DNA from 4 places in the Kitasatospora sp. NPDC093558 genome. Region 4 is predicted to be linked to each of the others. Evidence: riboswitches for the same ligand, from Rfam matches in the RefSeq annotation. Region 4 holds a riboswitch; each other region holds the start of a gene.

Region 1 (7,352 bases), on a different contig from region 4:
ACGGTGCACGGCGTGGCCGTCCACCGCACGGGACAATACAGACAAGACGCACGGAGCGTGACGACAGGGACGGCGGCCGCGGGGCCGCGCCCGTTGGACCAGGATCGGAGCCGAGGACGTGGTGGACGCAGCGAGGGAGCCCGCCGGACCGCAGGGGCAGCCCGCTGCGGAGCCGGCCGCCGGTGCGGCGGGCGCCGCCGCCGGGGCAGTCGCGTCCGAACCCGCCGCGGAGCCGGGCGCCGGCCGCCTTGTCGAGAAGCTCGACCGGCCGCTGCCGGAGGGCGTGCGCCGGCGCGTGGTCGGCCTGGCCGCCGACGCGCTCGGCGGGCTGCCGCCGGGTGAGCTGCCGCAGAGCCTGCGTCAGTACGCCAAGTTCACCCCGGCCCGGCGGGCCAAGTACGCGGCCACCGCGATCGCCGCGGCCCTGGAGTCGGAGCCGGCCTTCCGGGTGCGGATAGCGGAGCGGCTGCGGCTGGGCCAGCCGGATCTGGTGAAGGCGCTGGAGTCGGGCAGCGTCCCCGGCGCCGCCGATCCGATGGACGTCGCGGCCGCCGCCTACCTGGTGCGGTCGGCGGGCTGGAGCCGGCTGGTCGCCGAGGCCGGCGAGGAGGCCGAGCGGGCCGGCGCCGAGGGCGCCGCCGCGGAGGCGGCCCGGCTGGTGGAGAAGCTGCAGGCCGAGCTGGCCGAGGTGCGGGCCGCGGCGCGCGCGGACCTGGACCGGTACCGGGCCGAGTCCGAGGACGTCCGGCGCGAGGCCGACTCGCTGCGCAAGAAGGTGCGTTCGCTGGAGAGCGACACCCGCCGGGCGCAGGCCGAGACCCGTCGGCTGGCCGGTGAGCTGGAGGCGCTGCGCACGCAGGCGGCGGCCGAGCGCGGCGCGGCCGAGAGCGAGGCACGGCGGCTGCGGCACCGAGTCGGCGAGCTGGAGACCGCCGCCGAGCAGGGCCGCCGGTCGGCCCGCGAGGGTCGCAGCGTGGAGGACATGCGCCTGCGGCTGCTGCTGGACACCGTGCTGCAGTCGGCGCAGGGGCTGCAGCGCGAGCTGGCGCTGCCGGTGTCGCAGATCCGCCCGGCCGACCTGGTGGAGGCGGTGGTGCCGGGCTCGGCCTCGCCGCACGACGTGGCGCGCCGCGGGCTGGCGGAGGACGATCCGGCGCTGCTGGACCAGCTGCTGGCGATCCCGCAGGTGCACCTGGTGGTGGACGGCTACAACGTGACGAAGACGGGCTACCCGACGCTGCCGCTGGAACAGCAGCGGCTGCGGCTGCTGGGCGGGCTCGCGATGCTGGCCCAGCGCACGCAGGCGGAGGTCACGTGCGTGTTCGACGGGCAGGACCTGGACGTGCCGGTGATCATGGCGCCGCCGCGCGGGGTCCGGGTGCGCTTCAGCCGGACCGGGGAGACGGCGGACGAGCTGATCAGACGCCTGGTGCGGGCCGAGCCGCAGGGCCGTCCGGTCGTGGTGGTCTCGGCCGACCGGGAGGTCGCGGAGGGCGTGCGGAAGGCGGGCGCGCGCCCGGTCGCCTCGGTTCTCCTGCTGAACCGGCTGGCGCGGCCCTGATTCCGTGCCGATGGGGATGACGGCCGTTCAGCGTCCGGTTTGCGGTGATGTGCGGATTCGGTGAAGCCGCGCGGGAGGCTGGAGTTCACACAATCGGGGGAGTGGCGCAATGCCTGGATCTTCACTAGGGTCTGGCGTCAAACCTATTTTCCGGATTTCTCACCCGAACCGGTGAGTCCATGGAAGAAGGAGCCGGTCCCTTGGCCTCCCACCGCCGTCCCAAGCAGCCCAGCCGTGCGCGGGTCTCCGTGCTCACCGCTGCCGCTGCGACCGCGGTCGCGCTCTCCGCCCAGGTGGCCGCGCACGCTGCGCCGCAGCCGAACAAAACGGACGTCAAGGCGCAGATCGACGCACTCCAGCAGGAGCAGGAGCAGGCCGCCGAGAAGTACAACGGCGCCAAGGAGCGGGCCGACCAGCTGCGCAAGCAGGCCGACCAGCTGCAGGACCAGGTCGCTCGCGGCCAGGAGCAGATGACCCAGCTTCAGGTCGGCCTCGCGGGCGTGGCGGGCGAGCAGTACCGCACCGGCGGCATCGACCCGTCCGTCCAGCTGATGCTCTCCTCGGACCCGTCCGGCTACCTGGACAAGGCCTCCAGCGTGCAGCAGGCGACGGCCACCGAGACCGACGCGCTCAAGGGGCTGCTGGACCAGCAGCGCCGCCTGGACCAGGAGAAGGCCGAGGCCGCCGCGGTGCTGGCCTCCCTCGATTCGACCACCAAGGACCTGAACCAGGCCAAGGCGGACGTCAACACCAAGCTCAAGGCGGCCCAGGACCTCCTGAACTCGCTCAGCGCCTCCGAGCGGGCCGCGCTGAGGGCCCAGCAGGCCCAGGACGACCGCGCCTCGCGCGGCGCCGACCGGGTCGACCTCAGCAACCTGCCGCCGGCCAGCGGCTACGCGGCCGTGGCCGTGGCCAAGGCGATGAGCAAGCAGGGCTCGCCGTACGTGTGGGGCGCCACCGGCGAGAACACGTTCGACTGCTCGGGCCTGATGGTCTGGGCGTACGGCAAGGCCGGTGTCTCGCTGCCGCGCACCTCGCAGGAGCAGGGCCACTACGGCACCCGGGTGCCCTCGCTGGACCAGGCCCAGCCGGGCGACCTGGTGGTCTACGGCGGCGACATGCACCACGTCGGGATGTACATCGGCAACGGCATGGTGGTGCACGCGCCGCACACCGGTGACGTGGTCAAGGTGATGAAGGCCGACGCGATGCCGATCAACACGATCCGCCGGGTCTGACCCCCCGACACGCCGGGGCCGGCGGAACGGCCCTGTGATCCGTGCCACCTCCCTGGCGGGGGTGGCACGTTCGCTTGTGCGCGTTTCGCCCGTCAGTGCGTGACAAGTGATCAGCCTTGCGTACTGGTGCGATCACCTTCTGTCATCTTCACAAAACAACCTGGTTATTCTTCCGCCTTTTTTCTGACAAGGATTTGAACGGATCACGGTTCAGTTACTAGGGTCGTGCCCCGAACCACCGCACTGTCGATCGCCCAGCCAGGGTGGCGGCGGTGGTTCCCGCCGAGTTCGTGAAGCAGCGGGACGGGTCGAAGCGCCCGTCCGACAGGGGAGCCCAGTGGTTGGGGGCGCTGTGGAGCGGAGCCGGGGAACCACGTTCCTCCGGGGTGAATCGGCGCCAGGTCGGCCGCTGGAACGGCCGTGAGGCGTCGTAGGGCATGCTTCCGGCCCGAACCCGTCAGCTCACCCGGTAGGCGGACGTAGGAAGAAGGAGTCCGCCTTCGTGGCGTCCCATCGTCGTCCCAAGCCCGCCGGCCGAGCCCGAGTTTCCTTCCTGACCGGTGTCGCCGCCGCCGCCGTCGCCCTCTCCGCGCAGTCCGGCGCCCACGCCGACCCGACGCCGACCAAGGACCAGGTCAAGGAGCAGGTCGACCAGCTCAACGAGCAGGCCGAGGTGGCGACCGAGCAGTACAACGCCGCCCAGTCCAAGCAGCAGGAGCTGCAGAAGCAGGTCAGCGGCCTGCAGGACCAGGTGGCCCGCCAGCAGGAGCAGGTGACCGACCTCCAGGGCGGCCTCGCCCAGATCGCCGGCGAGCAGTACCGCAACGGGGGCATATCCCCGACCGTCCAGCTGATGTTCTCGTCCAAGCCGGACACCTTCCTCAGCCAGGCCGACGCCCTGAACCAGGCCGGCAGCACCCAGAAGGGTCAGCTGAAGGAGCTCCAGGACCAGCAGCGCAAGCTCGACCAGGACCGCAACGAGGCCCAGGCCAAGCTCGCCGAGCTGGACGCGACCACCCAGCAGCTGAAGACCTCCAAGGAACAGATCCAGGCGAAGCTGAAGGCCGCCCAGGACCTCTTCAACACCCTGTCCGAGCAGGAGCGCCAGGCGATCAAGGCGGCCGAGGAGAAGGCCGCCGCCGACGCCAAGGCCAAGGCCGACGCCGCGAAGGCCCAGCAGGCCGCCGCCGACCGCGCCTCCCGCGACAGCAGCCGCGCCGACCTCGGCTCGGCCCCGTCGTCCGCGCCCTCGTCCTCGCCGGTCGCCAAGCCGGCCGCCCCGGGCAGCTCGCGCGGCGCCGCCGCGCTGTCCGCCGCCGCCACCAAGATCGGCAGCCCGTACGTCTGGGCCGCCACCGGCCCGAACTCCTTCGACTGCTCGGGCCTGATGGTCTGGGCGTTCGACCAGGCCGGCGTCTCGCTGCCGCGCACCTCGCAGGAGCAGGCCGGCGCCGGCACCCGGATCGGCACGGACCTCTCCCAGGCCCAGCCCGGCGACCTGCTGATCTTCTACAGCGACGCCCACCACGTCGGCATCTACGCCGGCAACGGCCAGGTGCTGCACGCGCCCAAGCCGGGTGCGAGCGTGCGCTACGAGGCGGTCTCCAACATGCCGCTCTCGTCCATCGTGCGGGTCTGATCCCCGCTCGGCTTCCCGCAGGCCCGGCCTTCCTCTCGTGGAAGGCCGGGCCTGCGGCGTTTCCTTTCCTCGGGCTGGTGTCCGATTAATGGTCAAATATTCGTGTTGGGAGGGGTTTGGACTCGGTTGCCCGGACTCGCTAACGTCTGCCACCGGACTCCCGCTCCAGGACCGCCCGCTTCGGTGCGGCGGCGGGACCGGTCCGCAGGATTGGAGCAGCCGCCGCCATGCCCGTGCACCGCCGTTCCCAACTGCTCGCCCGTGCGCTGGTGCTGACCGCGGCCGCCACCACCGCCCTGGGCGTGACGACGAGCGGCAGTGCCCAGGCCGCCCCCGGCGCCCCGGACGCGCCCAGCCGCAAGGACGTCAAGGCCCAGGTCGAGCAGCTGTACAACGAGGCCGAACAGGCGTCGGAGAAGTACAACGCGGCCCAGGAGGCCCAGCAGCGGCTCCAGGGCGAGACCACCGTCCTCCAGGGCGAGATCGCCGCCGCCCAGGAGCAGCTCAACCAGCTGCGCGGCGACCTCGCCACCGTGGCGGGCGCCGAGTACCGGGCCGGCGGCATGGCGCAGACCGTCCAGCTGATGCTCGCCACCGACCCGGAGGGGTACCTCGCCCGCGCCCGGACCCTCGACCAGGCCGCCGAGCGGCAGAACGAGACGCTGCACGAGCTGGTGACCCGTCAGCGCGGGCTCGACCAGCGCCGCACCGAGACCGCCGCCAAGCTCGCCGAGCTGGACCAGGCCCGGCGCACCCTCGCCGACAGCAAGCAGGACATCCAGCAGCGGCTCGCCAAGGCCCAGCGGCTGCTCAACAGCCTGGGCGTGGCCGAGCGCGCCCGGATGGCCGCGCAGGACGCCCAGGAGGCCGAGCAGCGCGCCACCCGCGGCACCGACCGGCTGGACCTCGGCACCACCCCGCCCGCCTCCGAGCGCGGCGCGGCGGCGCTCGCGGCGGCGGTGCGGATGATCGGATCGCCCTACGTGTACGGATCCACCGGCCCCCGCGCCTTCGACTGTTCCGGTCTGATGTACTACAGCTGGCGGCAGGCCGGAGTGTCCCTGCCGCGCACCTCGCAGGCCCAGGCCTACGCCGGCCAGCGGGTGAGCCTGTCCGAAGCACGACCGGGAGACCTGGTGATCTTCTACCGGGACATGCACCACGTCGGCATGTACGCCGGCGGCGGGGTGATCGTGCACGCCCCGTACCCGGGGGCCCGGGTGCGGTACGAGAGCGTCAACGCGATGCCCGTCGCAGGGGTGGTCCGGCTCTGAGCCCGACCCTGTCCGCACCGGACGCGATACGGCCCTGCGTGCTGTCCCGCCGGGGCGCCCTGCTGCTCGCCGCCGGAGGGCTGACGCAGCTGTCGCTGCCGCCCGCCGTCCCCGCGGCGCCCGGCCCGGGGCCCGCCGGCGCGGACGAGCGGACGGCGGTGGCGGCGGTGCTGGACGGGCGTGCGCGCGAGCTGGCGCTGACCTCCGGACTGCCGCTGACCGCCCGCTACCGCAACCTCGTCCTCTCCCCGGGCGCGGCTCCCGGCCGGCTCACCGCCGCGGCCGACCTGGACGTCCGGGTCACCGGCTACGACGAGTACCCCGCCACGTACCCCCGCCGCCTCGCGCTGACCCGGGCCGACGGCTGGCGGGTCGAGCGCGAGGACGCCGCGAGCGGGCCGCCGGCGCTCTGGGACTTCGGGACCGGACGGTCCGCGCGCGGCGCGCAATGCCTGGTGCTCGGCCTCGTGGCCGGACCGGACCCGGCCGCACTGGTCGCCGTCGGCGACCGCGCCGTCCCGGCGGTCAGCGCGGTCTGGGGCACCGGCTGGGCCGGCCGGCTGCTGCTCGAACTGCCCGCCACCGAGGCGCAGTTCGCCCGGCTGCTGGAGGCCGACCCGGCGGGCTGGACGGGCATGGCGGCGGTCACCGTGGCCGCTCCCGGGGCGCCCTCGCACACCCCGGCCGACCGGGTGGTGATCAACCCCGAGGCGTTCGGGCGGCTCAGCGACTTCGGCCGGCAGGTCGTCGTCACCCACGAGACCACCCACGTCGCGACCCGGGCCGACACCCGGGCCTGGACGCCCCTCTGGCTCTCCGAGGGCGTCGCCGACTGGACGGCCTACCGCGACTCCGGCCGCACGGACCGGCAGATCGCCCCCGAACTGGCCCGGGACGTGGCCGCCGGGAAGGTGCCCGCCGCGCTGCCCGCCGACCGCGACTTCGGCGCGGGCGCCACCGGCATCGCCCAGGCCTACGAACAGGCCTGGCTCGCCTGCCGGCTGATCGCCGGGCGCTTCGGCGCCGACCGCCTCGTCGCGCTCTACCGCGCGGTGGGCGCGGCGGACGGCGCGGGGGAGGACCGCGACCGGCGGATGGACCGGCTGCTGCGGGCCGAACTGGGCGTCGGGACAGACGAGTTCACGAAGCTGTGGGTGGGCGAGGTGGCCGCGCTCAAGGGTTGACGCCCGGCCTGGTGCCGGGGCGCCAGGGCACGCCCTTAGCGCCCGGCCGGGGTGTTGGGGCGGTCGATCCCGTCGAGCAGGTCCTGCTCGTAGGCGATGCCCGGACGGACCGGGTAGGAGCCGGCCGGGACGGGCTCGGGCTGCGCCAGCACGACGGTCGGCGCCAACCGGTCCTCGGCGCGCGTGGAGCGCCAGAGGCGGACGCAGGAGAGGACCGTCGCCGCCAGCAGCAGCAGGTTGCGGGCGGACAGGACGGCGATGGCCGCCGGGTCGCTCGCGAGGACCTGGGTGAACATCAGCGGGAACTCGACCAGCGTCAGCGGCGCGGCCAGCAGGATCAGCAGTGCCACCGGCCGCTGGCTGCTGCCGCGCACCGTCAGGCAGACCGCCGCGACGCCGATCAGCCAGACCAGGTACTGCGGGCTGATCACCCGGCTGGTGACGGTGAAGATCAGC
Region 2 (7,352 bases), on a different contig from region 4:
GGCGTGCCGTCCGGCAGCCGGGGGGCCGTCTCCACGACGTCCGGGTTGCCGCACGGGCAGCGGTGCGCCACGCCGCGCAGGCCGCGCGGGACCCGGCCCAGCTGGGCGGCGATGGCGGCGACGTCGGCGTCGGAGACGGCGGGGTGGTTCTCAGTGGTCATGGGGGGAGGGGTCTCCAGCGGGGGGATGGTCATGGATGCGGACGGGCCGGCGGCGGGGTCGGACCCGCCGGGATCGGGGCCAGGGCGGCGGTGTCGGCGGCGTCCACCGAGTCCCAGATGCTGGAGTACCAGGGCTTGGCGGCCTTCACCGCGCCGCCGGCCGTGCCGTCGGCGGGGGCGGACGGGGCGGAGGACGGGGCGGCGCCCGCTCCGGCCGGATCCACCGCGATGTACGGGGTCTCCCCCGGCATCGCGTAGTGCAGCCGGGCACGGGCCTGCGCCTTGACGTACTCGGGATCCTGCCAGCGGGCCTTGTCCCGGCGCAGCTGCTCGACCTGCTGCCGGGCGTGCTCGGCCTTCGCCCGCTGGGCGGAGATCTCGGCGCGCTGGGAGATGAACTGCCGCGTCGGGTAGGCGAGGATCGCCACCAGCGAGCAGAGCACCAGGACGAGGACGGTCGCCCGGCTCGTGAAGCGAGGACGGGCCGCCAAGCCCGGGATCCTCCAGCCAGCCATCTCCCGTTTCCCCTCCTGGTCGCGACGGTGCCCCGCCGTCCACCCTACGGGGTGAACGGCGGGGCACCGGTCAGGCGTGCACCACCGGAGGGGTTCGGCCCTCGCCCTTACGCCTCTTACTGGTCCGCAGAGCGGCTGTGCTCATTACTCCGCAGAGCGGCTGTGCTTATTACTCCGCAGAGCGGAAGCGCGGGAACGCGCCGCGGCCGGCGTACTCGGCGGCGTCGTCGAGGATCTCCTCGATGCGCAGCAGCTGGTTGTACTTGGCGACGCGCTCGGAGCGGGCCGGGGCACCGGTCTTGATCTGGCCGCAGTTGGTGGCGACGGCCAGGTCGGCGATGGTGACGTCCTCGGTCTCGCCGGAGCGGTGCGACATCATGCAGCGGTAGCCGTTGCGCTGGGCCAGCTCGACGGCGTCCAGGGTCTCGGTCAGCGAGCCGATCTGGTTGACCTTCACCAGCAGCGCGTTGGCGGTGCCGGTCTCGATGCCCCTGGCCAGGCGGGCCGGGTTGGTGACGAACAGGTCGTCGCCGACCAGCTGGACCTTGTCGCCCAGCTTGACGGTCATGGCCTTCCAGCCGTCCCAGTCCGACTCGTCCAGCGGGTCCTCGATGGAGACCAGCGGGTACGAGGCGACGAGGTCGGCGTAGTACTCGATGAGCTCGGCGGACGAGAGGGCCTTGCCCTCGAACTGGTAGGCGCCGTCCTGGTAGAACTCGGAGGCGGCGACGTCCAGGGCCAGCGCGACGTCGCGGCCGGGGACGTAACCCGCCTTCTGGATGGCCTCGGTGATGAGGTCCAGGGCCTCGCGGTTGCTGTCCAGGTTCGGCGCGAAGCCGCCCTCGTCGCCGAGGCCGGTGGACAGGCCGCGCTCCTTCAGCACGCCCTTGAGGGTGTGGTAGACCTCGACGCCCCAGCGGACGGCCTCGGAGAAGGACTCCGCGCCGATCGGGGCGATCATGAACTCCTGGATGTCGACGTTGGAGTCGGCGTGCGAGCCACCGTTGAGGATGTTCATCATCGGGACCGGCAGGACGTGCGCGTTCGGGCCGCCCAGGTAGCGGAACAGCGGCAGGTCGCTCGCCTCGGAGGCGGCGTGCGCGACGGCCAGCGAGACGCCGAGGATGGCGTTGGCGCCGAGCGAGGACTTGTCCGGGGTGGCGTCCAGGTCGAGCATGGCCTGGTCGATCAGGCGCTGCTCGGTGGCGTCGTAGCCGACCAGCTCCGGGCCGATCTGCTCGATGACGGCCAGGACGGCCTTCTCCACGCCCTTGCCGAAGTAGCGGTTCTTGTCACCGTCGCGGAGCTCCAGCGCCTCGAAGGCACCGGTGGAGGCACCCGACGGGACAGCGGCACGACCGGTGCTGCCGTCGTCGAGGCCGACCTCGACCTCGACCGTGGGGTTGCCACGCGAGTCGAGGATCTCACGGGCTACGACGACATCGATGGACGGCACGAGGCATCTCCTTGCGGAAGCAGGGTCCCGCTGACCAGTGGTGCGGTCGGCGGGATGATTGCGGAGTCGTTACGACCAGAGCCTAACCGCACGGGGTCGCGGGGCCACGCCGACCTCGGTCACGTCTCAGCGTGTGGCCCGGCTACTTACCGGTAGTTCACCTGACGATCCCGGGAAAAGGGGCGGAACCGGACGAAGGGGGGCCGATCCGGGGTCGGCCCCCTCCGTGGCGTGTCGCGCTGTGGCGTGTCGCGCCGTGGCGTGTCGAGCCGTGGCGCGCCGGCTCCGGCCGGCGTCAGCCGAGGTGCAGGACCTGGCCGGGCATGATCAGGTTCGGGTCGCCGCCGACGGTGCCGCGGTTGCCGTCGTAGACCGACTGCCAGCCGCCGGGGACGCCCTGGGCGGCGGCGATGCTCGACAGCGTGTCGCCGGCGTGGACGGTGTAGTCGTGGCCGCCCTGGGGAGCGACGGCTGCGCGCGGGGCCTGCTGCTGCGGCTGGGCGTACTGCTGCTGGGCCTGCTGCTGCGCGGCCTGCTGCTGGGCCTGGCCCGCGTACTGCTGGTAGACGCCCTGGTGGCTGGTCCAGTACCAGGTGCCGTTGTTCTGGTACCAGTACACCTTCGCGTCGGCGTCCCAGCCGGCCTTGCCGGAGAAGCCCGGGGCCTGGGGCTGGGCCTGCTGCTGGGGCTGGGCCGGCTGGGTGTGCTGCTGGTACTGCTGCTGCACGGGCTTCTGAGCCGGCTTCGGCTGGGCGGGCTTCGGCTGGGCCGGCTTCGCCGCGGGCTGCTGCACCGGCTGGGAGTGCTGCTGGGCGGCGGGCTGGGCGTCCGAGGTGTCGACGTCGGCCGCGGGGCCCCCCTTCGACAGGCCGGCCTTCTTCGAGCAGACCGGCCACGCGCCCGGCCCCTGCGAGGCCAGGACCTTCTCGGCCACCGCGATCTGCTGGCCCTTGCTGGCCTGGTTGGCCTGCGCCGCGTACGCGGTGCCGCCGAACGCCTTCCAGGTGCTGGAGGTGAACTGCAGGCCGCCGTAGAAGCCGTTGCCGGTGTTGATGCTCCAGTCGCCGCCGCTCTCGCACTGGGCGACGGAGTCCCAGGCGGTGGTCGGGGCGGCGGAGGCGCCGGTGGCGGTGAGGATCGGCATCGCGAGTCCGACGCCGGCCACTCCGGCGACGGCGATGGCCTTCTCGGTCTGGGTGCGACGGCGGTGACGACCGGTTCCAACGAACAGCATGAAGGGGTCCCTCTCCGCACGCCTGCGAGGTGAGCTGTCGGGTTCGGACCGGGAGGTGGCCCGGCCGCCGTCTGCGGAAACGATTCCGCTCGGGCGGCTTCACCCCAAGCCGTGGAGGAACGGCAACAAACCTGGTTCCCCCGCCCCTGCCCAGGGTTCTGGTCGGTTTCCCGTGGTGCGGCGGGCAGGACTCGGCGTTCCGCACTCGGGGTCCGCAGCTGCGAACTCCAGGGAGAGTAGACAGATCCTCAGACCAATCACAAGCTCATATCGCAGACATCACACAGAAATCACGGCGCGTGGTCGATCGCCTACCAACGGCGGTTGTTTGTCCGGATTGATGGGTGTTCATGCTGCCGGACACGCCCGCTTCGCGACGTTCCGTCAGTGTGTCGGAGCGTCCGGGCGGGCGTGCGGCGAGCGGCTCTCGGGACTGAATTCGACCGGAAGTTCGCGCAATCCGCGCATGATCAGGCCACCTCGCCACCGCAGATTCTCCGGGCTTTCCGCCAGTTCGAGATCGGGCAGCCGGGACAGCAGCGTGGCCAGCGCCGACCGCCCTTCGAGCCTCGCCAGCGGGGCGCCGATGCAGTAGTGGATGCCGTGCCCGAAACCCAGGTGCGGGTTGTCCGTCCGGGCCAGGTCCAGGGTGTTCTCGTCCGAGAACCTGGCCGGATCCCGGTCCGCCGCCGCCAGTACCACCAGCACCGGGTCGCCGACCGGGATGTCCACCCCGCCGATGGTCAGCGGGCGGGTCGCGAACCGCCACGTCGCGAGCTCCACCGGCCCGTCGTAGCGCAGGAGTTCCTCGATCCCGGTCTCCAGCAGCGCCGTCTCGCCGCGTGCCACCGACTCCTGCAGGAGGCGGCGCTGCCCGGGGTTGCGCAGCAGCGCGTACGTCCCGTTGCCGATCAGGTTGACGGTCGTCTCGAAGCCGGCGAAGAGGAGGATGAACGCCATCGCGGCGGCCTCGTTCTCGGTGAGGTGCTCGCCGTGGTCGCTCGCCCGGATCAGACCCGAGATCAGGTCGTCCCCGAGGTCCGCCCGCTTCCGGTGGATCAGCTCCAGCAGGTACGCCCGCATCCGCTTCACCGCCCGGCCCACGCCGCCGCGTTGGCCCCCGCCATGTCGAATCATCATGCCCGCCCAGTCGCGGAAGTCGTCCTGGTCCTCGGCCGGCACGCCGAGCAGGTCGCAGATCGCGTAGATGGGGAGCGGGAACGCGAACTCGTGGATGAGGTCCGCCGAACCGCGCTGCGCGAAGCCGTCGATCAGGCGGTCGGTGAGCTGCTGCACCCGCGGCTCGAACTCGGCCACCCGGCGCGGCGTGAACGCCTTCGACACCAGGCGGCGCAGCCGGGTGTGGTCCGGCGGGTCGATGTTCAGCAGGTGCGTCATCAGGTCCGCCTGCCGCTCCCCCGGGATCCCGACCCGGCCGGTGCGGTGCGCCTGCTCGCTGTGGTGCGCCGGGTTCTTCGACAGCCGGCCGTCCGCCAGCGCCTGGCGCGCGTCCGCGTACCGCGTCACCAGCCAGGCCTCCACCCCGCTCGGCAGCGTGGTGCGGTGCACGGGGGCGTGCTCGCGCAGCCAGGCGTACGCCGGGTACGGGTCGGCGGCGAACTCCCACGTGAAGAGCGGCGGGCGGGTGGCGTCGGCGTCGGGCTGAACTGGCATGGCACGACCGTATCCGGTGGGTCGGGGGCACCCCGTCATCTACGGTGAGTGACCGGCTCGTCAACGGCCCGCGGACGGCTTCGCAACGGCCCGCCAACACCTCGTGGACAGTGCGTGGACGGGTTTTGGACAGCTCTTGGACGGGTGGCAGGCGTGAGCCTGGTCACCTGAGGGGTAATCCCTGTTGCGGAGGGTCAGGACCTGCCTACGATCCTCGGCAGAAATCGTGGGCGTCAGTGCGGACCGCCCACAGGGAGGAGCGCACCATGCGGGTCACCGGGGCAGTCGTCGTCATCGCGGTACTCGACGGCGGGTCGGGGGCCGACCTCGCCCGCCGCTTCACCGCGGCCGGCGCCGCCGGAGTGCTGATCGCCGACCAGCGGGTCGGCGTCGCCGAGGACCTCGCCGCCGAACTCGACCGGCCCGGCTGCCCCGTCGTCGGCGTCGGCGGGGACGTCCGCCGCCCCAGCGACGTCGCCGCGCTCGTCGACACCACCGAGAAGCACCTCGGGCCGATCGACCTGTTCTGCGTCGCCGGCCCGGACGGCGAGCGGATCGTCTCCCTCGCCGACCTGCCCGACCACCTCGGCCTGGAGCGCCTCGCCGAGCTCGTCGCCCTCGTCGGCGAGGCCATCGCCGAGGTCGTCCTGCCGCAGCCGCGGGCCGCCGTCCAGGACGCGGCCTCGGCGGCCTGAGGCTTCTCGCTCTACTCCGGCTTGAGACCCTCCGCCTCGCGGACGGCGTCCCGGTAGGAGCGCGCCGCCGCGCGCAGCGCCGCGTCCACGTCCACCCCGGCGTCGTGCGCCCGCTGCGCCACGGCCAGCAGCAGCCGGCCCGCGGACTCCTCCGTGAGCTCCGCGGGCAGCTCGAACGGCTCGTCCGGCACCCCCTCGAACCCGGCCCGGCGCACCCGCGACACCAGCTTCGCCGCGTACGCGAGCGACGGCAGACCGGCCGGCACGCCGTCCAGCACCGACTCGCGGTCCGCCTTCTCGGCCGCCTTCAGCTGCTCCCAGTTCGCCTCCACCTCGGCGGCGCCCTCGGCCTCGACGTCCCCGAACACGTGCGGGTGCCGGTACATCAGCTTCTCGACGATGTCGCCGGCCACGTCGTCGATCGAGAACGCCTCCGTCGGGTGCTCCTCCGCGATCCGGGAGTGGAAGAACACCTGGAGCAGGACGTCCCCCAGCTCCTCGCGCAGCGTGTCCCGGTCCCCCTCCTCGATCGCCTCGACCAGCTCGTACGCCTCCTCGACCAGGTACTTCACCAGGCTCGCGTGCGTCTGCTCGGCGTCCCACGGGCAGCCGCCCGGCGAGCGCAGCCGGTCCATCACCGAGACCAGGTCCAGCAGCCGGGCCCCGGGCAGGTCGTACGACCCCGGCAGCACCTCGATCTCCGGCACCTCGCCCGCGTGCTCCACCGCCAGGCGCGCCAGCGCCTCCGTCAGGCCCGGGTCCCCGTCGGGGCTGCCCAGCCACACCGTGGGCCCCTGGCCCGCGGGCTGCTCGGTCAGCAGCCGCGCCAGCGCCGGCGCCGAGTCCGGCGCCACGACCTCCACGTCCACCCCGGCCTGCCGCACCGCGGCCACCTGCGGATGCCCCGCGTCCCCCGCCAGCACCCGCCCCGCCAACCGCAACGCCTCCCACGCCGGCCACGCCAGCAACCCGGGGGCCACCCGGTGGGTGGTGGTGAGCAGGATCAACTTCGCGCCCGGAGAATTCATCGTCACACCCCGAACCTACCCGCCCCAGCCACCCCCTCCCCAGGCCCCGCCCACAATCGACTTCCTGCACTCCAGCCCCACACCCAGCGCGGGGTCGTCTTGCCCGACCTCCTGCGCCCGCTGCACTCCAACCCGTGCAGCGTCCTCACACAGAAAGTCGGCCCCACCGACTTCCTGCGCCGCTGAAGCCCCGCTCGCCCCCGCCCCCACCCGCGGCCTTGCGCAGGAAGTCGACCCATCCGACTTCCTGCGCCACCAACGCCCCCGCCCCTGCCGCCTCCCCACGCCCGCATCACTTGCGGCCCCGCACAGAAAGTCGGCGCCATCGACTTCCGGCGCTGATGCTCCGTTCTCCCGCCCGCCCCACCTCCGCACCGCCCCCACCAGCAGCCTTGCGTAGGAAGTCGACCCATCCGACTTTCTGCGCCGAGGAAAAGATAGGACACGAAACACCAGCCTCCTGGGGCAGCGCCAGGCGGCCGGGAGCCGAGTGGCGGGCGCGAGAAGTCGGGCGGGCCGACTTCCTGCGCCGAAGACATGGGCGAGCCCATCGCAGGGCACTGCACCAGAAGTCGACGAGCCCGACTTC
Region 3 (7,352 bases), on a different contig from region 4:
CCCGTGGCCGAGCCCCCACGCGTCCCGGCGCAGCACGTACCCGAGCTCGGCCGACCGGTACGGGCCGAGGGTGAGCGACGCCTGCCCGATCGGCGCGGCGTCCGCCGGGTCGTCGGCGTCGGCGAGCCGGGTGACGGCCAGCCGGTAGGTGTCGCGCTCCTCCTCCATCGCCCCGTCCAGGTAGAGGGCGAGCTGGTCGGCGCAGGCCTCGCGGTCGCGCGGTCCGAACGGGAGGTACCGCGTGACCTCCGGGTCGCCGAAGAGCGCGTGCAGCGCGTCCAGGTCTTCCGGCGTGTGGTGGTACTCGCGGATGGCCAGCCGGGGGCCGGTGAGTCGTACGGGGACCATGGCTGCCGACCCTACCCCCGGCCAGCGGTTACCGTTCGAGCTATGAACGACGAAGACCTGCGGCTCGCCCCGCGCACCAGGGCCGCCGACCTGCTCGCCTGGGCGGCGGAACAGGGCCGCACCCCGGTGGCCGAGGCGCCGCTGCGCACGGTGCTGGCGCTGCTGGAACTGGGCGAGGGCAGGATGCGCGACGGCTGGCCCGAACTGACCTCGGACGCCGTGGAGCACCTGCTGTACGAGCGGCTCCACCTGTACGTCCAGCCCGACCCCGAGGAGGACCCGCTCGCGTACGGCGAGGCCGTACGGCTGCTGGTCGACCACCAGCGGGCGGCGAAGCGGCTCAACGCCAAGCGGCAGGAGCGGCTGCACGCCGAGGCCGAGTGGCAGGGCGAGGTCGCGGCCGGGCTGCTGCGCCGGGCCGACCTGGTGACGTGGCCCCGGCTGTACGCGGTGCTGCTGCGCGCGCACGGGGTGGACGTCGCGGACGAGGCGGCGGTGCGGGACTGGCTCGCCGGGTTCGTCGAACTGGCCGAGGAGGAGCGGCTGGACGCGTTCGCCGCGCTGGCGGAGGCCGGGTGGCTGGACGAGCCGGACGAGCAGGGCTGGGGCCCGGGCCGGGTGCTCTCGGTGGGCATGGCCACGGACGGCGCGCGGCGGCTCCTGGAACAGGGGCTGATGCGGCGCAGCTACCGCAACCTCGCCGAGCTGAACGCGCTGGGGCGGCCGATGCCGGACGAACTGGCCGGGGACTTCGGGGAGTTCGAGGACGCGGCGGTGGCGGCGGCGCTCGCGCTGTACGGCGAGTGGACGGTGCCGGGGCTGCCGCGGCTGCTGGTCGAGGAGTTCCCGGAGCTCGCGCCGGAGCCGGGGGCGGCGGAGATCGACGCGTACCTGGCGCAGTTGCCGCAGTCCCTGGAGTCGGCCGAATCCCCAGAGCCGCCGGAGTCGGCGGAGTCGCTGGAGTCCACGGAGTCCTCGGACAGCTGACGCGGAAGGCCCCGGCCGGTGACGGTCGGGGCCTTCTTCGGTGCTTCGGTGCGGGGGGGCGGTGGCTCAGGGGTTGAGGCCGCGCTGCTGGAGCCAGGTCTCCGGGTCGACCGGGGCGCCGCCGCCGGGGCGGACCTCCAGGTGCAGGTGCGGGCCGGTGACGTTGCCGGTGGCGCCGACCTTGCCGATCTGCTGGCCCGGGGCCACCTGGCCGGAGCCCTTGATGATCGAGGAGAGGTGGCAGTACCAGATCTCGGTGCCGTCGGGCAGGGTCTCGACGATCCGGTAGCCGTACGCGCCGGACCAGCCGGCCGAGGTGATGGTTCCCTGGCCGACCGCGAACACGGCGGTGCCGGTGTCGGCGGCGAAGTCCAGGCCGGTGTGCAGGTGGGCCCAGTAGCGGGCGCTCTGGCCGTAGTGGGCGCTGAGGTTGTAGTCGCGCACCGGCAGCGTGAGGGCGGCGGCCTTGGCCTTCTCGGCCTCGTCGGCGGCCTTGGCCTTCTCGGCCTCGTCGGCGGCCTTCTTCGCCTCGGCCTCCTTGGCGGCGGCCTTGGCCTGCGCCTCCTGCGCGGCCTGCACGCGGGCGCCCTCCTCGGCGGCGGTGCGCTGGCCGTCGGCCTGCTGCTGGATCCGGGCGGCGAGCGCGAGGCCTGGGTCGGCGGAGAGCGCGACGGGGGTCTCGTCCGGGGCCTCGATGGCGGGCGCGGCGGCCGGGGTGGCGGAGGCGAAACCGGTGGCACCCAGGGTCGCGGCGACGGCGGTGACGCCGAGCAGCGGGGAGGCCCCGCGGGTCTGACGCGGCATCCGGTGGCGGTTGGCCTCGGCCTCCGGGGCCGCGAGCTCGTCCTCGGCCGGACGGGGGTGGTCGAGGAGCTGGGTACCGGCAGCGGGGCCGGCGGGCTGTGCCGGGGTGTGCGTCGACGCCACGGAGGCGTGCTCCTTTCCTTCCTTCGCGCCTACCGGGTTAGCTGACGGGTTCGGAGCAGGAAGGTCTCCTACGGCCGGGCCTGGGCCCCGCCGATTCACCCCAAGGAACATGGTTCCCCGGCTCCCTGACCTGCCCGGAGGCCGGCCGGCGGGATTAGGCGACGGCGCACGGTGCCGTCTGGGTACGGCGTTTCGACCGCGCTGCGTTATCAAACGTTAATCCTAGGACGCCCTGATTCCAAGCCATCCGCCCGGGACGACCGACAACCGGGCGGGCGGCTTGTGCCCTATGACTGTTTTGCGGCTCTTGCCCACCCCTGACACTACTTAACGTGATTGGACGTCACCGGGCGACGGCTCGGGCGGGCCCATCTGAGTACTCCTACTCATGTGCGACCGGCCGGACCGCCGCCATCCTGGCGCCATGAACGCACCGATGCAGTCACGCACCACGGCCGCGTACTACCTCCAGGCCGTGCTCTCCTTCGCCCTGTCGGGCACCGCCCTCGCCGTCGGGATCGCCTACCTGCCCGTCGAGGCCTGGACCCGGGCCTTCCTCGGGATCGGCCTGCTCTACACCGTCACCTCCTCGTTCACGCTCGCCAAGGTCATCCGGGACCGGCAGGAGACGAACGAGATCGTCACCCGGGTGGACCAGGCCCGGCTGGAGAAGCTGCTCAGCGAGCACGACCCGTTCAAGGTCGAAGGGGTCTGAGGGGGCGGGGTGCCGCTCGGCGGGGTGCCACTCGGGGGGTGCCGCTCGGCGGGGGTGCCGTTCGGCGGGGGTGCCGCTCGGCGGGGGCGATCCCGGGATTTCGGTGCGCCGATAGCTTGACGGCTAAGGCTATTAGCCTTAGCTTTATGGCTATCGGCAGCACCGCCGATGCCACCGCAACAGCGGACCGAGGAGGCCCACCATGAACGGCACCAGCACCCCGAAGACCCAGTACCTCGACGTTCCCGGCGGCCGGATCGCCTTCGACGACACCCGCGAGGGCGAGGGCACCCCCGTCGTCCTCCTCCCCGGGATGCTCGACAGCCGGCGCGCGTACCGGCACCTCGTCCCGCTGCTCACCGCCGCCGGCCACCGCGTCATCACCATGGACCTGCGCGGCTTCGGCGAGTCCTCCATCGTCTGGGACGACTACGCGCCGGCCGCGATCGCCGACGACGTCCTCGCCCTGCTCGACCACCTCGGCATCGAACGGGCCGTCCTCGCCGGCAGCTCGTACACCGGGGCGACGGTCGTCAAGGTCGCCGGGGACGCGCCCGGGCGGGTCGCCGGGATCGTCCTGATCGACGCCTTCATCGAGAACCTGCCGCAGAACGCCCTCATGCGCGGCATCGTCCACGCCATGGGGACGGTGATCGTCCACTGGCCCGCGTTCTGGGGCTTCTACCACCGCAAGCTCGCCTACCCGGGCGCCAGGCCCGCCGACTTCGACGCGTACGTGAACGGGCTCGTCGCCTCGCTGCGCACCCCGGGCCGGAGGACCGCCACCCGCGGACACGTCCGCGGCGACTCCTCGCCCGTCGGCTGGACCGCCGCCGCACAGTGCCCCGCACTCGTCCTCATGGGCACCAAGGACCCCGACTTCCCGAAGCCCGAGGTCGTCGCCGACCGGCAGACCGCGGCGCTCGGCGCGCGGAAGGTGATGATCGACGGGTCGGGGCACTACCCGATGGCCGACAACCCGGGGGCCGTCGCCGACGCCCTGCTGCCGTTCCTCGCCGAGTTCGCCTGAGCCTCCTCCACCGCTCCACCCTTCACCCGGACAGAAAACAGAGAGACCGAGCCATGCCCCGAGTCGGACTGACGCCCGAGCTGGTCGTCGACCACGCCCTCGCCCTCCTCGACGACCAGGGACCGGACGGCCTCACCCTCGCCGCCGTCGCCGCCCGGGCGGGCGTCGCGACCCCCTCGCTGTACAAGCACGTCAGCGGCGGCCTCACCGAACTGCGGCGGCTCATCGCCGTCCGCGTCACCGAGGAACTGGCCGCCCGCCTCGCCGACGCCGCCCTCGGCCGCAGCGGGGACGACGCCGTCGCCGCCCTCCTCCGGGCGTACCACGCGTATGCGATGGCGCACCCGCACCGCTACAACGCGCTGCCGCAGGCACCGCAGGCGGACGACGACCTCAACGCGGCGGCGGCGCGGCTGGTGGGGGTGATCGTGGCGGTGCTTCGGGAGTACGGCCTCGAAGGCCCCGAAGCCATCCACGCCGCTCGCACCGTCCGCTCTGTCGCCCACGGCTTCGCTTCTCTCTCGATCGCCGGCGCCTTCCAACTCGCCGAAGACCTCACCACCACCCAAACCCGCCTCATCGCCACCCTCACCAGCGGCCTCCACACCTGGCCAAAGCCCTGAACGCACGGGCAGCACCAGCAGAAGACGCCCCTGCACGAAAAGTCGGCCCGGCCGACTTTCGGCGGGGGCCCGGCCAGCGAGGGGAACCCGCCCGGGCCGCCTTGAGGGCAAAGGGGCGGCAGGCAGCGCACGAGAAGTCGGACGAGCCGACTTCCCGCGCGTGCGGCACCAGCAAGGACAACCCGCACGTGCCACCACGCGGGCCCCGATAACCGGGACCGCACGAAAAGTCGGCCAGGCCGACTTTCCACGCGTGCGGGACGGGCAACACGCGGGCCGCTCACAGCGCGTGGGCAGCGGCATGGCTGGCGCGCGAGAAGTCGGCAGGGTCGACTTCTCGTGTTGTGCGGTTGGCGGCCGGCAAGTGAGGTGTGGTGAGCGCCCGAGATGTGGCGCATGAAAAGTCGGCGGGATCGACTTCTCGTGCGAGGCGGGGAGCGGCGGCGCAGGAAGTCGGCAGGATCGACTTCCTGCGCAGGGGAGATCGGCGGAGGCGGGAGCGCGCAGGAAGTCGGGCGGGCCGACTTTTGGTGCGGGTTGGAGCGCGTGGGGCTCGGCGGGGTGAGGAAACGTTTCTGCAGCTCACCTGGGGTGCGCGAGAAGTCGGTGGAGTCGACTTCTCACGCGGTGCGGAGGGCGGGCCGGGGAGCGACACGTGGGAGGCGCGGCGGAAGAAACGCTTCTGCTGGGGCTCCGAGGGCGGGTGCACTGGGGCGTGGTGCGCAGGAGGTCGGCGGGGTCGACTTCTCGTGCGGGTGGGCGTTGGCGGGAAGGGCGCTGCCCGTGCACCGAGGTGAGGGGTTCGGGGGGAGTGCGTGAGAAGTCGGGTGGGCCGACTTCTCGTGCGGTGCAGCGGGTGAGCGGGAGGGGAGCGGACGCGTGGGTGGCGCGGCGGAAGAAACGCTTCTGCGGGGCTCCGAGGGCGGGTGCACTGGGGCGTGGTGCGCAGGAAGTCGGCGGGATCGACTTCTCGTGCGAGCGGGGGCTGGCGGGAAGGGCGCTCCCCGTGCACCGACGTGAGGGGTTCGGGGGGAGTGCGCGAGAAGTCGGGTGGGCCGACTTCTCGTGAGGGGTTGCTGCTGGGAGGTGCGGCGGTGGGGCAGGGGCGTGGGAAGTCGGGTGGGTCGACTTCTCGTGAGGGGGTGGGGAGGAAGTTGGTGGGGGTGGGGGCGGGGAGGTGAAGGAACGTTTCTGCTTGGGGTTAGTGTGGCGGGGCTGACTGGGGGGTCATGACCGGGGACCGCCCACCGTTTGGTGGAGGACTTGTTGCCCGCACTGGTCGGGAGGGTGCGGCGGTGGTACCGGCGGTTGCTGGACGGGGACGCGCGCGCTGAGCGGGACGCGCTCGTCGCGCTGCTCGTGGTGACGGTCGCCCTCGGGCTGCTGCCGCTCGCGCTGCCGTACAGCTGGCCTCCGTCCGCGCTCGTGCTGCCGCTCGTCGTCGGCGGGCTCGTCCTGCCGCGCGGGCGGTTGCTGGTGCTGGTGTGCGCGGCCCTCGCGGGGAGTTCCCTCGGGGCCGCCCTGCAGGACCCGCACGGGGTGCGGCTCGGCGTCACGCTCGTCCTGGCGGCCACCGGGGCGACGGTGCTGGTCGCGAACCGGTTCCGGCACCGGCTCGGGCTCCGCGGCACCCAGGGCGACTCCATCCTCCTCGAACTGGCCGAGCACACCAGAACCCTCGCCCGGCTCCCCGACCGCCTCCTCGACTGGCACTTCGACAGCGCCCTCGCCCCCGCCGGCGGCACCTCCTTCTCCGGGGACTTCCTCCTCTGCGCCCACCGCCCCGAGGACGACCTGCTGGAACTCCTGCTCGTCGACGTCTCGGGCAAGGGCAGCCGGGCCGCCGCCCGGTCCACGCACCTCTCGGGCGCGTTCGGGATGCTGCTGGGGCGGGTGCCGCCGGAGGCGTTCCTGCCGGCGGCCAACGACCACCTGGTCCGGATGGGCTGGGACGACCACTTCGCGACCGCCGTCCACCTCGCGCTGCGCCCGGCCACCGGGGACTACCGCCTCTTCAACGCGGGCCACCCGCCCGCCGCCCGCTACCGCCGGGCGGACGGCGGCCGCTGGGACCTCGCCGCGCACGGCGGGCCGGCGCTGGGCCTGATCCCCGGCGCGCCCTACCCGGCTTCCACCGGACAGCTGGCGCACGGGGACTCGCTGCTGCTCTTCAGCGACGGCCTGGTGGAGGTGCCGGGCCGGGACCTGGACGAAGGGGTGGGCCGGCTGCTGGCCGCCGCCGAACCGGTGCTGCGGACCCGCCGCACGCAGCAGGAGCTGACCAGAGGCGCGGCGGCGGAGCTCGTACGGACCGTCGCCCGGGACGTCGCCGACGACCGGACCCTGGTGCTGGTACGCCGCCTGGGGCCCACGGGCTTGCCCGCCCCGGACCTCGCCGGACGCGCGAAGCGGTGAGGGGGGAGCTGGTGAGGGGAAAGGTGGGCGGTGGGCGCTGAGGATCGGCGCCCGGGGGGGGGATGTTGGGCGGCGGGCTGCTGAGGGGGACGCGCGAAGGCGGCAGGGGGCCTCGCGGGCGGTGGGGCCGTAGGGGGAAGGCGGGGCACGCGGGAGCGCGGGCGCGGCTTGGGCGCGCGGGCGGCGTCTCCGGGGAGAGGGCGTTGCGGGGGCGGCCCAGCGCGTGGGGGCCGGGTGAGGGATCCACGAGTCGGGGCACGCTGCGAGGGCGCGGGCGGTGGGGCCGTAGGGGAAGCGGCGCGGGGCA
Region 4 (7,352 bases):
CCTCGAAGTCGGCGAGCCAGATCCGCGCGCCCGAGTTGAGGGCGTTGATGACCATCTTCCGGTCGGTGGGGCCGGTGATCTCGACGCGGCGGTCCTGCAGGGCGCGCGGCGCCTCGGCGACCTTCCAGTCGCCGGCCCGGACGGCGGCGGTCTCCGGGAGGAAGTCGAGCGTGCCCGCCTGGGCGATCTCGGCGCGCCGGGCCCTGCGTCGGGCGAGGAGTTCCTGCCGTCGGCCCTCGAACGCGCGGTGGAGGCCGACGACGAAGGCGACCGCCTCCGGAGTGAGCACCTCCTCCGCCCGGTGGACGCGCGGACCGGCGACAGTGACGACCGGAGCGGCGGGGGAGACGCCGGGTCCCTGATCTGTGGCCATGAGCAGGACACTCCTAAGACGGTTGAGCCTGGCGAAGGGAGCTCCGGTGGGAGCCTCCTTGGGGAACTTCCTTGATCCGAACCCACCTGTCGGCGGGTTCGATTCTGTAAGGTGGAGACTAGTTTCCGCGATACAGAATTTCAACGGTTTGTTGATGTGATCGCCGGGACTCTACTCCTCCCCGACAGCGAAGGGAACGCCGGTGGTTGCGACCCCCGACACAGCATCGACGACGGGTGCCGACCGCGCGAGCGGCGGCGTGCAGTCCGTCGAACGCGCCTTCCAGCTCCTGGAGGCGCTGGCCGACTCCGGCGGCGTGGCCACGCTCAGCGAGCTCTCCACCACCTCCGGCCTGCCGATGCCGACCATCCACCGCCTGGTACGTACCCTCGTGCAGCAGGGTTACGTCCGCCAGGACACCGCCCGCCGCTACACCCTCGGCCCCCGGCTGATCCGGCTCGGCGAGACGGCCGGCCGGCTGCTCGGCAGCTGGGCCCGCCCGTACCTCGCCGAACTGATGGAGGCCACCGGCGAGACCGCGAACCTGGCGGTCCTGGAGGGCGGCGAGGTCGTCTACGTCGGGCAGGTGCAGTCGCGCCGCTCGATGCGGATGTTCACCGAGGTCGGACGGCGGGTGCAGCCGCACTGCACCGGCGTCGGCAAGGCGCTGCTCGCCCAGCTGCCCGAGGAGGAGGCGCGCGCCATACTCGGCCCCAACGTGCTCCCCGCGCACACCGAGTACACCGTCACCGACCCGCAGGAACTGATGCGCCAGCTCGCCGAGGCGCGCGAGCGCGGGTACGTCGTCGACGACCAGGAGCAGGAGATCGGGGTGCGCTGCATCGCGCTCGCCGTCCCGGGCGCGCCGACGCCGACCGCGCTGTCGGTCTCCGGCCCGGAGGCCCGCATCCGGGCGCTGGAGCAGCAGGACGGCGCGGCGTCGCTCGTGTCGGTGATGCACAAGATCGCGGCCCGGCTGGGGCAGGTCCTCGCGCCCTGACGGACGGTCGGTCGACGCGTCGGGCGCGGGAAGTCGGACCGGTCGACTTCCCGTGCGCGTGTTCCTCCGTTCGAGCGGACGGAGGGCGGGTTGCGCCGAGCGCCGCCCGCCCCTCGGCCACCCTGGTGCGGACGCGGCCCGCGACGGCGCGGGCGGCCCGCTGCGAGGGAACGGTGAACGGCGATGGAGCGCAGGCCCAGGCGAGCACGCGGCAGGGCGGGGAACGGGACGTGGCCGGCGGTGGCCGTGGCGGCGGGCTGCGTGGTCGCGACGCTGACGGCCGACCCGTCCTGGGCCGTCCAGCGCCCCGACCCCCGGCCGGCCGCGCAACCGGCGCAGCTGAGCGCGCCCGCCCGGCCGTCCAACTCCGACCTGGAGGTCGTACGACTCGACCCTGACCCCGCGCCGCCCGGCGGCACCACCACGGTGCACGCCTTCGTCGCGAACCTCGGCCCGGAGACCACGGCCTCGCCGTTCACCATCACCGTCGTGCTGCCGAAGGGCGTGACGGCACAGGGCCCCTTCTTCCCCACGGACTGTGCGGACCTGGGCGACGGCCACGTGGTGCGCTGCACGTTCGGGCCCGGTCTGAAGGAGGGGCGCAGCGCGACCGCGCTCGTCCCGGTGCTCCTGTCCCCCGACCTGCAGCTGGGCACGCTGACCGGTGGCTCGGTCAGCGTGTTCAGCCCGGACGACCGGAACGAACGCAACAACCGGCAGTCGTTCGACATCAGGGTCGTCGAGACGGCTGCCGGCTGAGGGCTGGTGTGACCGGGAGGCCTGCCGGTGGGAGGCCTCCCGGTGGGATGTCTACCGGTGGGATGTCTACCGCTTGGAGGCTTAGCGGTACACGCGGACGTAGTCGGCGGCGAAGGTGATCGGGGCGGTCCCCTGCGGCCCGGGGTGGTACTGCCCGGCGCACACCGACAGGTTGAGGATCAGGTACGCCGAGAAGTTCGTGCCGACGCCCTTGCCGTCCGAGAACACCTTGACGCCGTTGACGTACCAGTCCACCGAGTTGGCGCCGTAGTAGGTGCCGATGGTCACCCACTGGTCCGTCGCGACGGCGCTCGCGTCGGTGTAGTAGTCGGCGTTGCCCGGGTTGACGTGGTTGGTGAGCTCCAGCAGGTTCGGGTTGTCGGGGTGGTACTCGAAGGAGTCGATCTCCCCGTTGCCGGCCTTCCAGGTCCACAGGGCCGGCCAGGCGCCGGAGCCGGCCGGCATCTTGACCCGGGTCTCGGCGTAGTCGCCGGTCTTGACCTGGAAGCCCTCGCTGGAGCCCTCGGTGGTGAGGAAGCCGGTGTCCCAGGACTGCTTGCCGTTCTCCAGCGTGTTGCTTCCGGGGGTGGCGGTGAAGGTGGCGACGCCGTTGGCCACGCTGACGTTGTTCGGGTTCAGCCAGTCGAGCTTGTTGTCGTCCGGGTTGTGGTTGCCGTACTTGTACGCGCTGGTCTTGTCACCGACCCAGCGCTGGCCCCAGTTGATCGGGCCGTTGAACTCGTCGGACCAGGTCAGCGACTTGCCGGCGATCGGGGAGGACGGCGCCGGGGTGCTCGGGCTCGCGGTGGCGCTCGGGGTGGCCGTGGCGGTGGGGGTGGCCGTGGCGGTGGGGGTCGCCGTGGCAGTGGCGGTGGGGGTGGGGGTGGGGGTCGCCGTGGCAGTGGGCGCCGGGGTGGCGGTCGGGGTCGGCGTCGGCGTCGGGGTGGCAGTCGGGGCCGGGGCCGGGGCCGGGGTGCTGGAGACGACCAGCGGCTGCGAGGCCAGGTTGTGCCACGCGCCGCCGAAGTCCTGCCAGAAGCCGAACTCGGTGTAGCTGCCGGCCGGGAGCGCGCGCGAACCGCTGGTGAAGGTCTGGCCCCAGGGGCAGATCGTGACGTTGGCGGCGTTGCCGGGGAAGTCGAGGTTGTTGCCCGCCGCGTCGCGCACGCCGACGCCGACGGTCTTGGCGACGAAGCAGGACGAGGAGTGGACGGTGAGGGTCGCGGCGGCGGCCTGGCCGGCGACCATCGTGGCCGGGGCGAGCCGGTCCTGGGTGACGCTCGGGCCGGTGGCGGCCTGGGCACCGGGCGCGGCCTGGAGGCCGAACAGGCCGGCTCCGGTTATGGCGAGCGCGCCGGTGGCGGCGAGGGCGGCGTAGCGGCCGCGGTGGGACGGGCGGGCGTGGCGGGGCGCGGGGCGCGGGGCAGGCTGGTGCATGGGGTGTCCTCTGCGACGCCTGCGAGGTGAGCTGTCGGGTTCGGGCTGAGAGGTCGCCCGGCCGCTGTGGGTGCGGCTTCACCCCAAGCCGCGGCCCGGACGCGCGAGGGCGTGCCGGATCGTGGCGCTGACCTTGGTTCCCCCGCTCCCGTCCGCTGTGGTGCTCGGTTGCGCGCCGTCGGGTGGACGGGACTCGGCGTCCCGGCGGCGGGGTCCGCGAGGGCGGACGACCGTTGCAGGCTAGGCAGTCCGTCCGTGAACGGACAACTGATCGCGGCCGGTTGTCGCGCAGCTCACAGTCGTGTCGATCAAGTACGGTGCGCAGTGGATCAGTTGGTGGGCCGGTGGGAGGACTTCGGGCGGGCCGGTCGGGCGCGTGCGGGCGGGCCGGGCGGGCGCGCGCGGGCGGGCGGGGAGGCCGCGGGCGTGCCGGTCGCACACCGTGGCGGTCACCCCGGTGGCGGACGGTGCTCTGGCGGGGTCTGCGGCGTGACGGTGACGGAGGGTGCGTCTTCACTGGTGGCGACCGTGCGGGCTCGCCCGATCGGATAAATTGGAGGTTCGACATCCACCGCAGTGCACAAGAGCACCCGCACCTCCCGCCCTTCCGCCCCCGCCCTCCCGCAGAGACGAGGAACCGCCACACCATGACCGCGCCCCTGCCCGCCTTCGCCGGCCGCACCTACCTCTTCCGGGCCGACAACGGCGCGGCCTTCCGCAACGCCTACTCGGCCGACGGCAAGCGGCTGCGCTGGGAGGGCCTGGGCGAGTCGGCGGGCCAGTGGGAGGACGTGCAGCTCCACGTCGCCGAGGTCGCGCCCGAGGTGTACTTCGTCAGCTGGACCGAGCAGAGCGGCATCACCGTCAGCCACGTGATGGACCTGGTCCGGCTGACGGTGCGCGCGTTCTGGACCTTCGAGGGCGAGGGCGGCCGGGTCGGTGAGCTCCACACGGGGACGCTGGAGCGGGTGGCCTGAGCCCTGACGGTTGCCGGGCCCGGTGACCGTCAGGCTGCGGGGGCCGGCTGGCCCGGCTGATTCGGCTGGCCCGGCTGGTTCGGCTGGTTCGGGACCTTGAGGTGCTCGGAGAGCCACTGCAGCGACGACGGCAGCAGCTTGCTCCACGTCTCGAAGTTGTGGCCACCGGTCTCCAGCATGCTGTACGAGACCTTCAGCGGGCCCGGGCTCTGCACCGCGTCGACGAAGGCCTCGGTGTCGCGCTTGTAGTCGCCGTCACCCTGCTTGGTGCCGGCCAGCAGGACGGACGCCTTGGGCTGCGGCAGGTTCTTGAGCCGCCACATCAGGTCGGCCTCGTCGCGGCGCTGCCGACTGCCGCCGAAGAGGTCTCCGGTGGTCGGGTCCTCGGCGGCGCGGTAGTAGCCGGAGAGGGAGACGGCGGTCGGGAAGACGTCCGGGTGGCGCATGGCGAGCTTGACCGCGCAGTAGCCGCCGGTGGAGTTGCCCATGAAGGCCCAGGCCTGCGGGTCGGCGGAGACCCGGAAGCTCGCCTGGATCGCCGAGGGGACGTCCTTGGTGAAGTAGGTGTCGGACTGCGCGCCGCCGGGGATGTCCTCGCACTCGGTGTCCTGCGGCAGCGCGGGCGAGGGACGCATGAGGACCATGACGGTCGGCTGCATCTTCCCCTCCTGGAGCAGCTTGAGCGCCGCGCCCGGGTAGTTGAACCGCGTGATCAGGTTCTCGGCCTGGCCGGGGAAACCGGTGCTGACGATCACGGCCGGGAACTGGCGCTGCGCGTACTCGGGCTGGAAGTACTGCGGCGGGAGGTAGACGTAGCCCTCGGTGGACAGCCGGGTGGCCTTGCCGTCGATCCGGACCTTGCGGATCTCGCCGGACTTGGCGGGCTCGCGGCCCATCGCGCCGCCGCCCTGGACGGAGGCGTGGCCGATCGTCTCCACGAGCAGGCGGCCGGAGGCGTCCGCCTTGTTGTGGATCACCACCGGGCCGTTGTCCCCGCCGGTGCCGAGGAGGTCGTCCCAACTGCTGTAGAAGGAGAAGTAGTTGTTGGCGACGAGGCCGAGTGCGGCGAGCACGGTGAGCTGGGTGGCGAGCAGCGCGCCGATCCGGCCGACCACCGCCTGCCAGGTCTTCCTGGCGAGTCTGGGCCACAGCCAGACCGTGCCGGCCATCATCACGACGGCTATCAATACGGTCAGCGCCAGCACCTTGTGGCTCGTCAGACCCATGTCCTACTTGCTCCCACGCCTCGAACCCACACCCCCGCCGCTAGGACTTCCGGGGCACCTTCCCCGGTTCCCCGTCGGGGCGCGATCTTCCACCCTAGCGGGCCGGGGTGGTGGGTGACAGATGACAGATTTCAGATAACAGATTCTGAAATCTGTCATCTGAAATCTGTTATCTGCAAGTTGCCGCCTCGTCGTCGGCATCGGCGTCGAGCCCCCGCCTACCGCAGCCTTCGAGGGCCGCTGACACGCAGCAGGCTCACGCCGCACGACTCCACAGGCGCAGTCCCCCGGTGAGTTCGCGCATGCAGCGCGCACCGAGGTCCTGAGGCGAGCCGGGGCCTGTCGTGGGGGCGTCGGAGAGGGCCCACTCCTCCAGAGCGACCCGGATGGCGGCGGTCGCCGCAGCCGCGGCGAGCCGGATCTCCAGTGCGTCCGCGCCAGGCGGGCAGCGCTCGGCGAGGACTCCGCGCAGCCGCTCCTCGGAGTCGGCGTGCACGCGCTGCCAGGTGCTCGCCAGGCTGGGGTCGCGCAGCAGGCTGCGCGTCCAGTGCATCGCCTCGGCGGCGGACTCGTCGGCCGGGGTCAGCGAGGCGACCGCCGAACGCTCCAGCGCCTCGACCACCGGCAGGTCGGCGGAGCTCTCCGCGAACAGCTCGACCCAGCGCCGCCCGCCGGCCGCGAGCAGCGGGGCGACGGCGTCCTCCTTGACCGAGAAGTACCGGTAGAAGGTGCGCAGCGAGATGCCCGCCGCGTTGGCGATCTCCTCGGCGGTGGTCGCCTCGGCGCCCCGTTCGGCGAAGAGCGCGGCGGCGGTGCGGGCGATGTCCAGCCGGGTGGCGTCGCGGCGGCGCTGGGTCAGGGAGGGGCGTCCGGTCACGGGCTCAGCGTACGCGCCCCATGCCATGGTGACACTTCCTGCCGTAGTGACGTGTCCAGACTTATTGGCACGTTATGCCATCCAGGCGTACCGTGTCTCTCGAGGTCGAGAGACCACGGGAACGAACGGAGTACCACCATGGAGCGCTTCAGCGGACGCAACGTCCTGATCACCGGCGGCGGCTCGGGCATCGGCCAGGCCACCGTGCACCGGATCCTCGCCGAGGGCGGGAACGTCGTCGCCGTCGACGTCAGTGCGGACGGCCTGCAGAGGACCCTGGACCGCGCGACCGCCGACGGCACCGCCGACCGGCTCACCACCGCGGTGCTGGACATCTCGGACGAGGCCGCCGTCGTCGCGGGCGTCGCGCAGGCCGTCGCGGGCCTCGGCGGGCTGGACGTCCTGGTCAACGCGGCCGGCATCCTCCGGTCCTCGCACACCCACGAGACCAGCCTGGAGTTCTGGAACAAGCTCCTCGCGGTGAACCTGACCGGCACCTTCCTGATGACCCGCGAGGCACTTCCGGCGCTGCTCGCGGGCGGCAACGGCGTGGTGGTCAACTTCAGTTCCACGTCGGCGAGTTTCGCCCACCCGTACATGGCCGCGTACGCCGCGACCAAGGGCGGCATACAGTCCTTCACGCACGCCATCGCGTCGGAGTACTCGAAGCAGGGGCTGCGCGCGGTGTGCGTCGCGCCGGGCA

What was found. Region 4 has a riboswitch for cyclic di-AMP ahead of AB0O00_RS16660 (glycoside hydrolase family 16 protein). Riboswitches for the same ligand answer to the same signal wherever they lie in the genome.
Region 1: linked by a shared signal. The riboswitch ahead of AB0O00_RS20740 (NlpC/P60 family protein) and the one ahead of AB0O00_RS16660 (glycoside hydrolase family 16 protein) in region 4 are both predicted to bind cyclic di-AMP.
Region 2: linked by a shared signal. The riboswitch ahead of AB0O00_RS09735 (transglycosylase family protein) and the one ahead of AB0O00_RS16660 (glycoside hydrolase family 16 protein) in region 4 are both predicted to bind cyclic di-AMP.
Region 3: linked by a shared signal. The riboswitch ahead of AB0O00_RS01745 (M23 family metallopeptidase) and the one ahead of AB0O00_RS16660 (glycoside hydrolase family 16 protein) in region 4 are both predicted to bind cyclic di-AMP.

Annotation. Positions count from the first base shown of each region.
Region 1 covers NZ_JBFBDY010000222.1:521-7,872, forward strand. The annotation lists gene AB0O00_RS20730 (NYN domain-containing protein) at 119-1,561, shown strand; gene AB0O00_RS20735 (NlpC/P60 family protein) at 1,762-2,799, shown strand; cyclic di-AMP (ydaO/yuaA leader) riboswitch at 3,138-3,291, shown strand; gene AB0O00_RS20740 (NlpC/P60 family protein) at 3,302-4,438, shown strand; gene AB0O00_RS20745 (NlpC/P60 family protein) at 4,666-5,712, shown strand; gene AB0O00_RS20750 (hypothetical protein) at 5,751-6,896, shown strand; gene AB0O00_RS20755 (glycosyltransferase family 87 protein) at 6,932-7,352, opposite strand, start outside.
Region 2 covers NZ_JBFBDY010000063.1:10,026-17,377, reverse strand. The annotation lists partial or broken gene AB0O00_RS09750 (DUF501 domain-containing protein) at 1-179, opposite strand, end outside; gene AB0O00_RS09745 (septum formation initiator family protein) at 191-652, opposite strand; gene eno (phosphopyruvate hydratase) at 846-2,132, opposite strand; gene AB0O00_RS09735 (transglycosylase family protein) at 2,428-3,366, opposite strand; cyclic di-AMP (ydaO/yuaA leader) riboswitch at 3,372-3,540, opposite strand; gene AB0O00_RS09730 (cytochrome P450) at 3,751-5,040, opposite strand; gene AB0O00_RS09725 (SDR family NAD(P)-dependent oxidoreductase) at 5,307-5,735, shown strand; gene AB0O00_RS09720 (MazG family protein) at 5,747-6,763, opposite strand.
Region 3 covers NZ_JBFBDY010000007.1:21,953-29,304, forward strand. The annotation lists gene AB0O00_RS01735 (GNAT family protein) at 1-348, opposite strand, end outside; gene AB0O00_RS01740 (hypothetical protein) at 391-1,335, shown strand; gene AB0O00_RS01745 (M23 family metallopeptidase) at 1,402-2,262, opposite strand; cyclic di-AMP (ydaO/yuaA leader) riboswitch at 2,275-2,433, opposite strand; gene AB0O00_RS01750 (YiaA/YiaB family inner membrane protein) at 2,687-2,977, shown strand; gene AB0O00_RS01755 (alpha/beta hydrolase) at 3,180-4,007, shown strand; gene AB0O00_RS01760 (TetR-like C-terminal domain-containing protein) at 4,061-4,630, shown strand; gene AB0O00_RS01765 (PP2C family protein-serine/threonine phosphatase) at 5,897-7,045, shown strand.
Region 4 covers NZ_JBFBDY010000146.1:2,001-9,352, forward strand. The annotation lists gene aceB (malate synthase A) at 1-373, opposite strand, end outside; gene AB0O00_RS16650 (IclR family transcriptional regulator) at 576-1,373, shown strand; gene AB0O00_RS16655 (hypothetical protein) at 1,614-2,132, shown strand; gene AB0O00_RS16660 (glycoside hydrolase family 16 protein) at 2,214-3,569, opposite strand; cyclic di-AMP (ydaO/yuaA leader) riboswitch at 3,571-3,742, opposite strand; gene AB0O00_RS16665 (MoaF N-terminal domain-containing protein) at 4,217-4,546, shown strand; gene AB0O00_RS16670 (alpha/beta hydrolase-fold protein) at 4,576-5,772, opposite strand; gene AB0O00_RS16675 (TetR family transcriptional regulator) at 6,029-6,649, opposite strand; gene AB0O00_RS16680 (SDR family oxidoreductase) at 6,788-7,352, shown strand, end outside.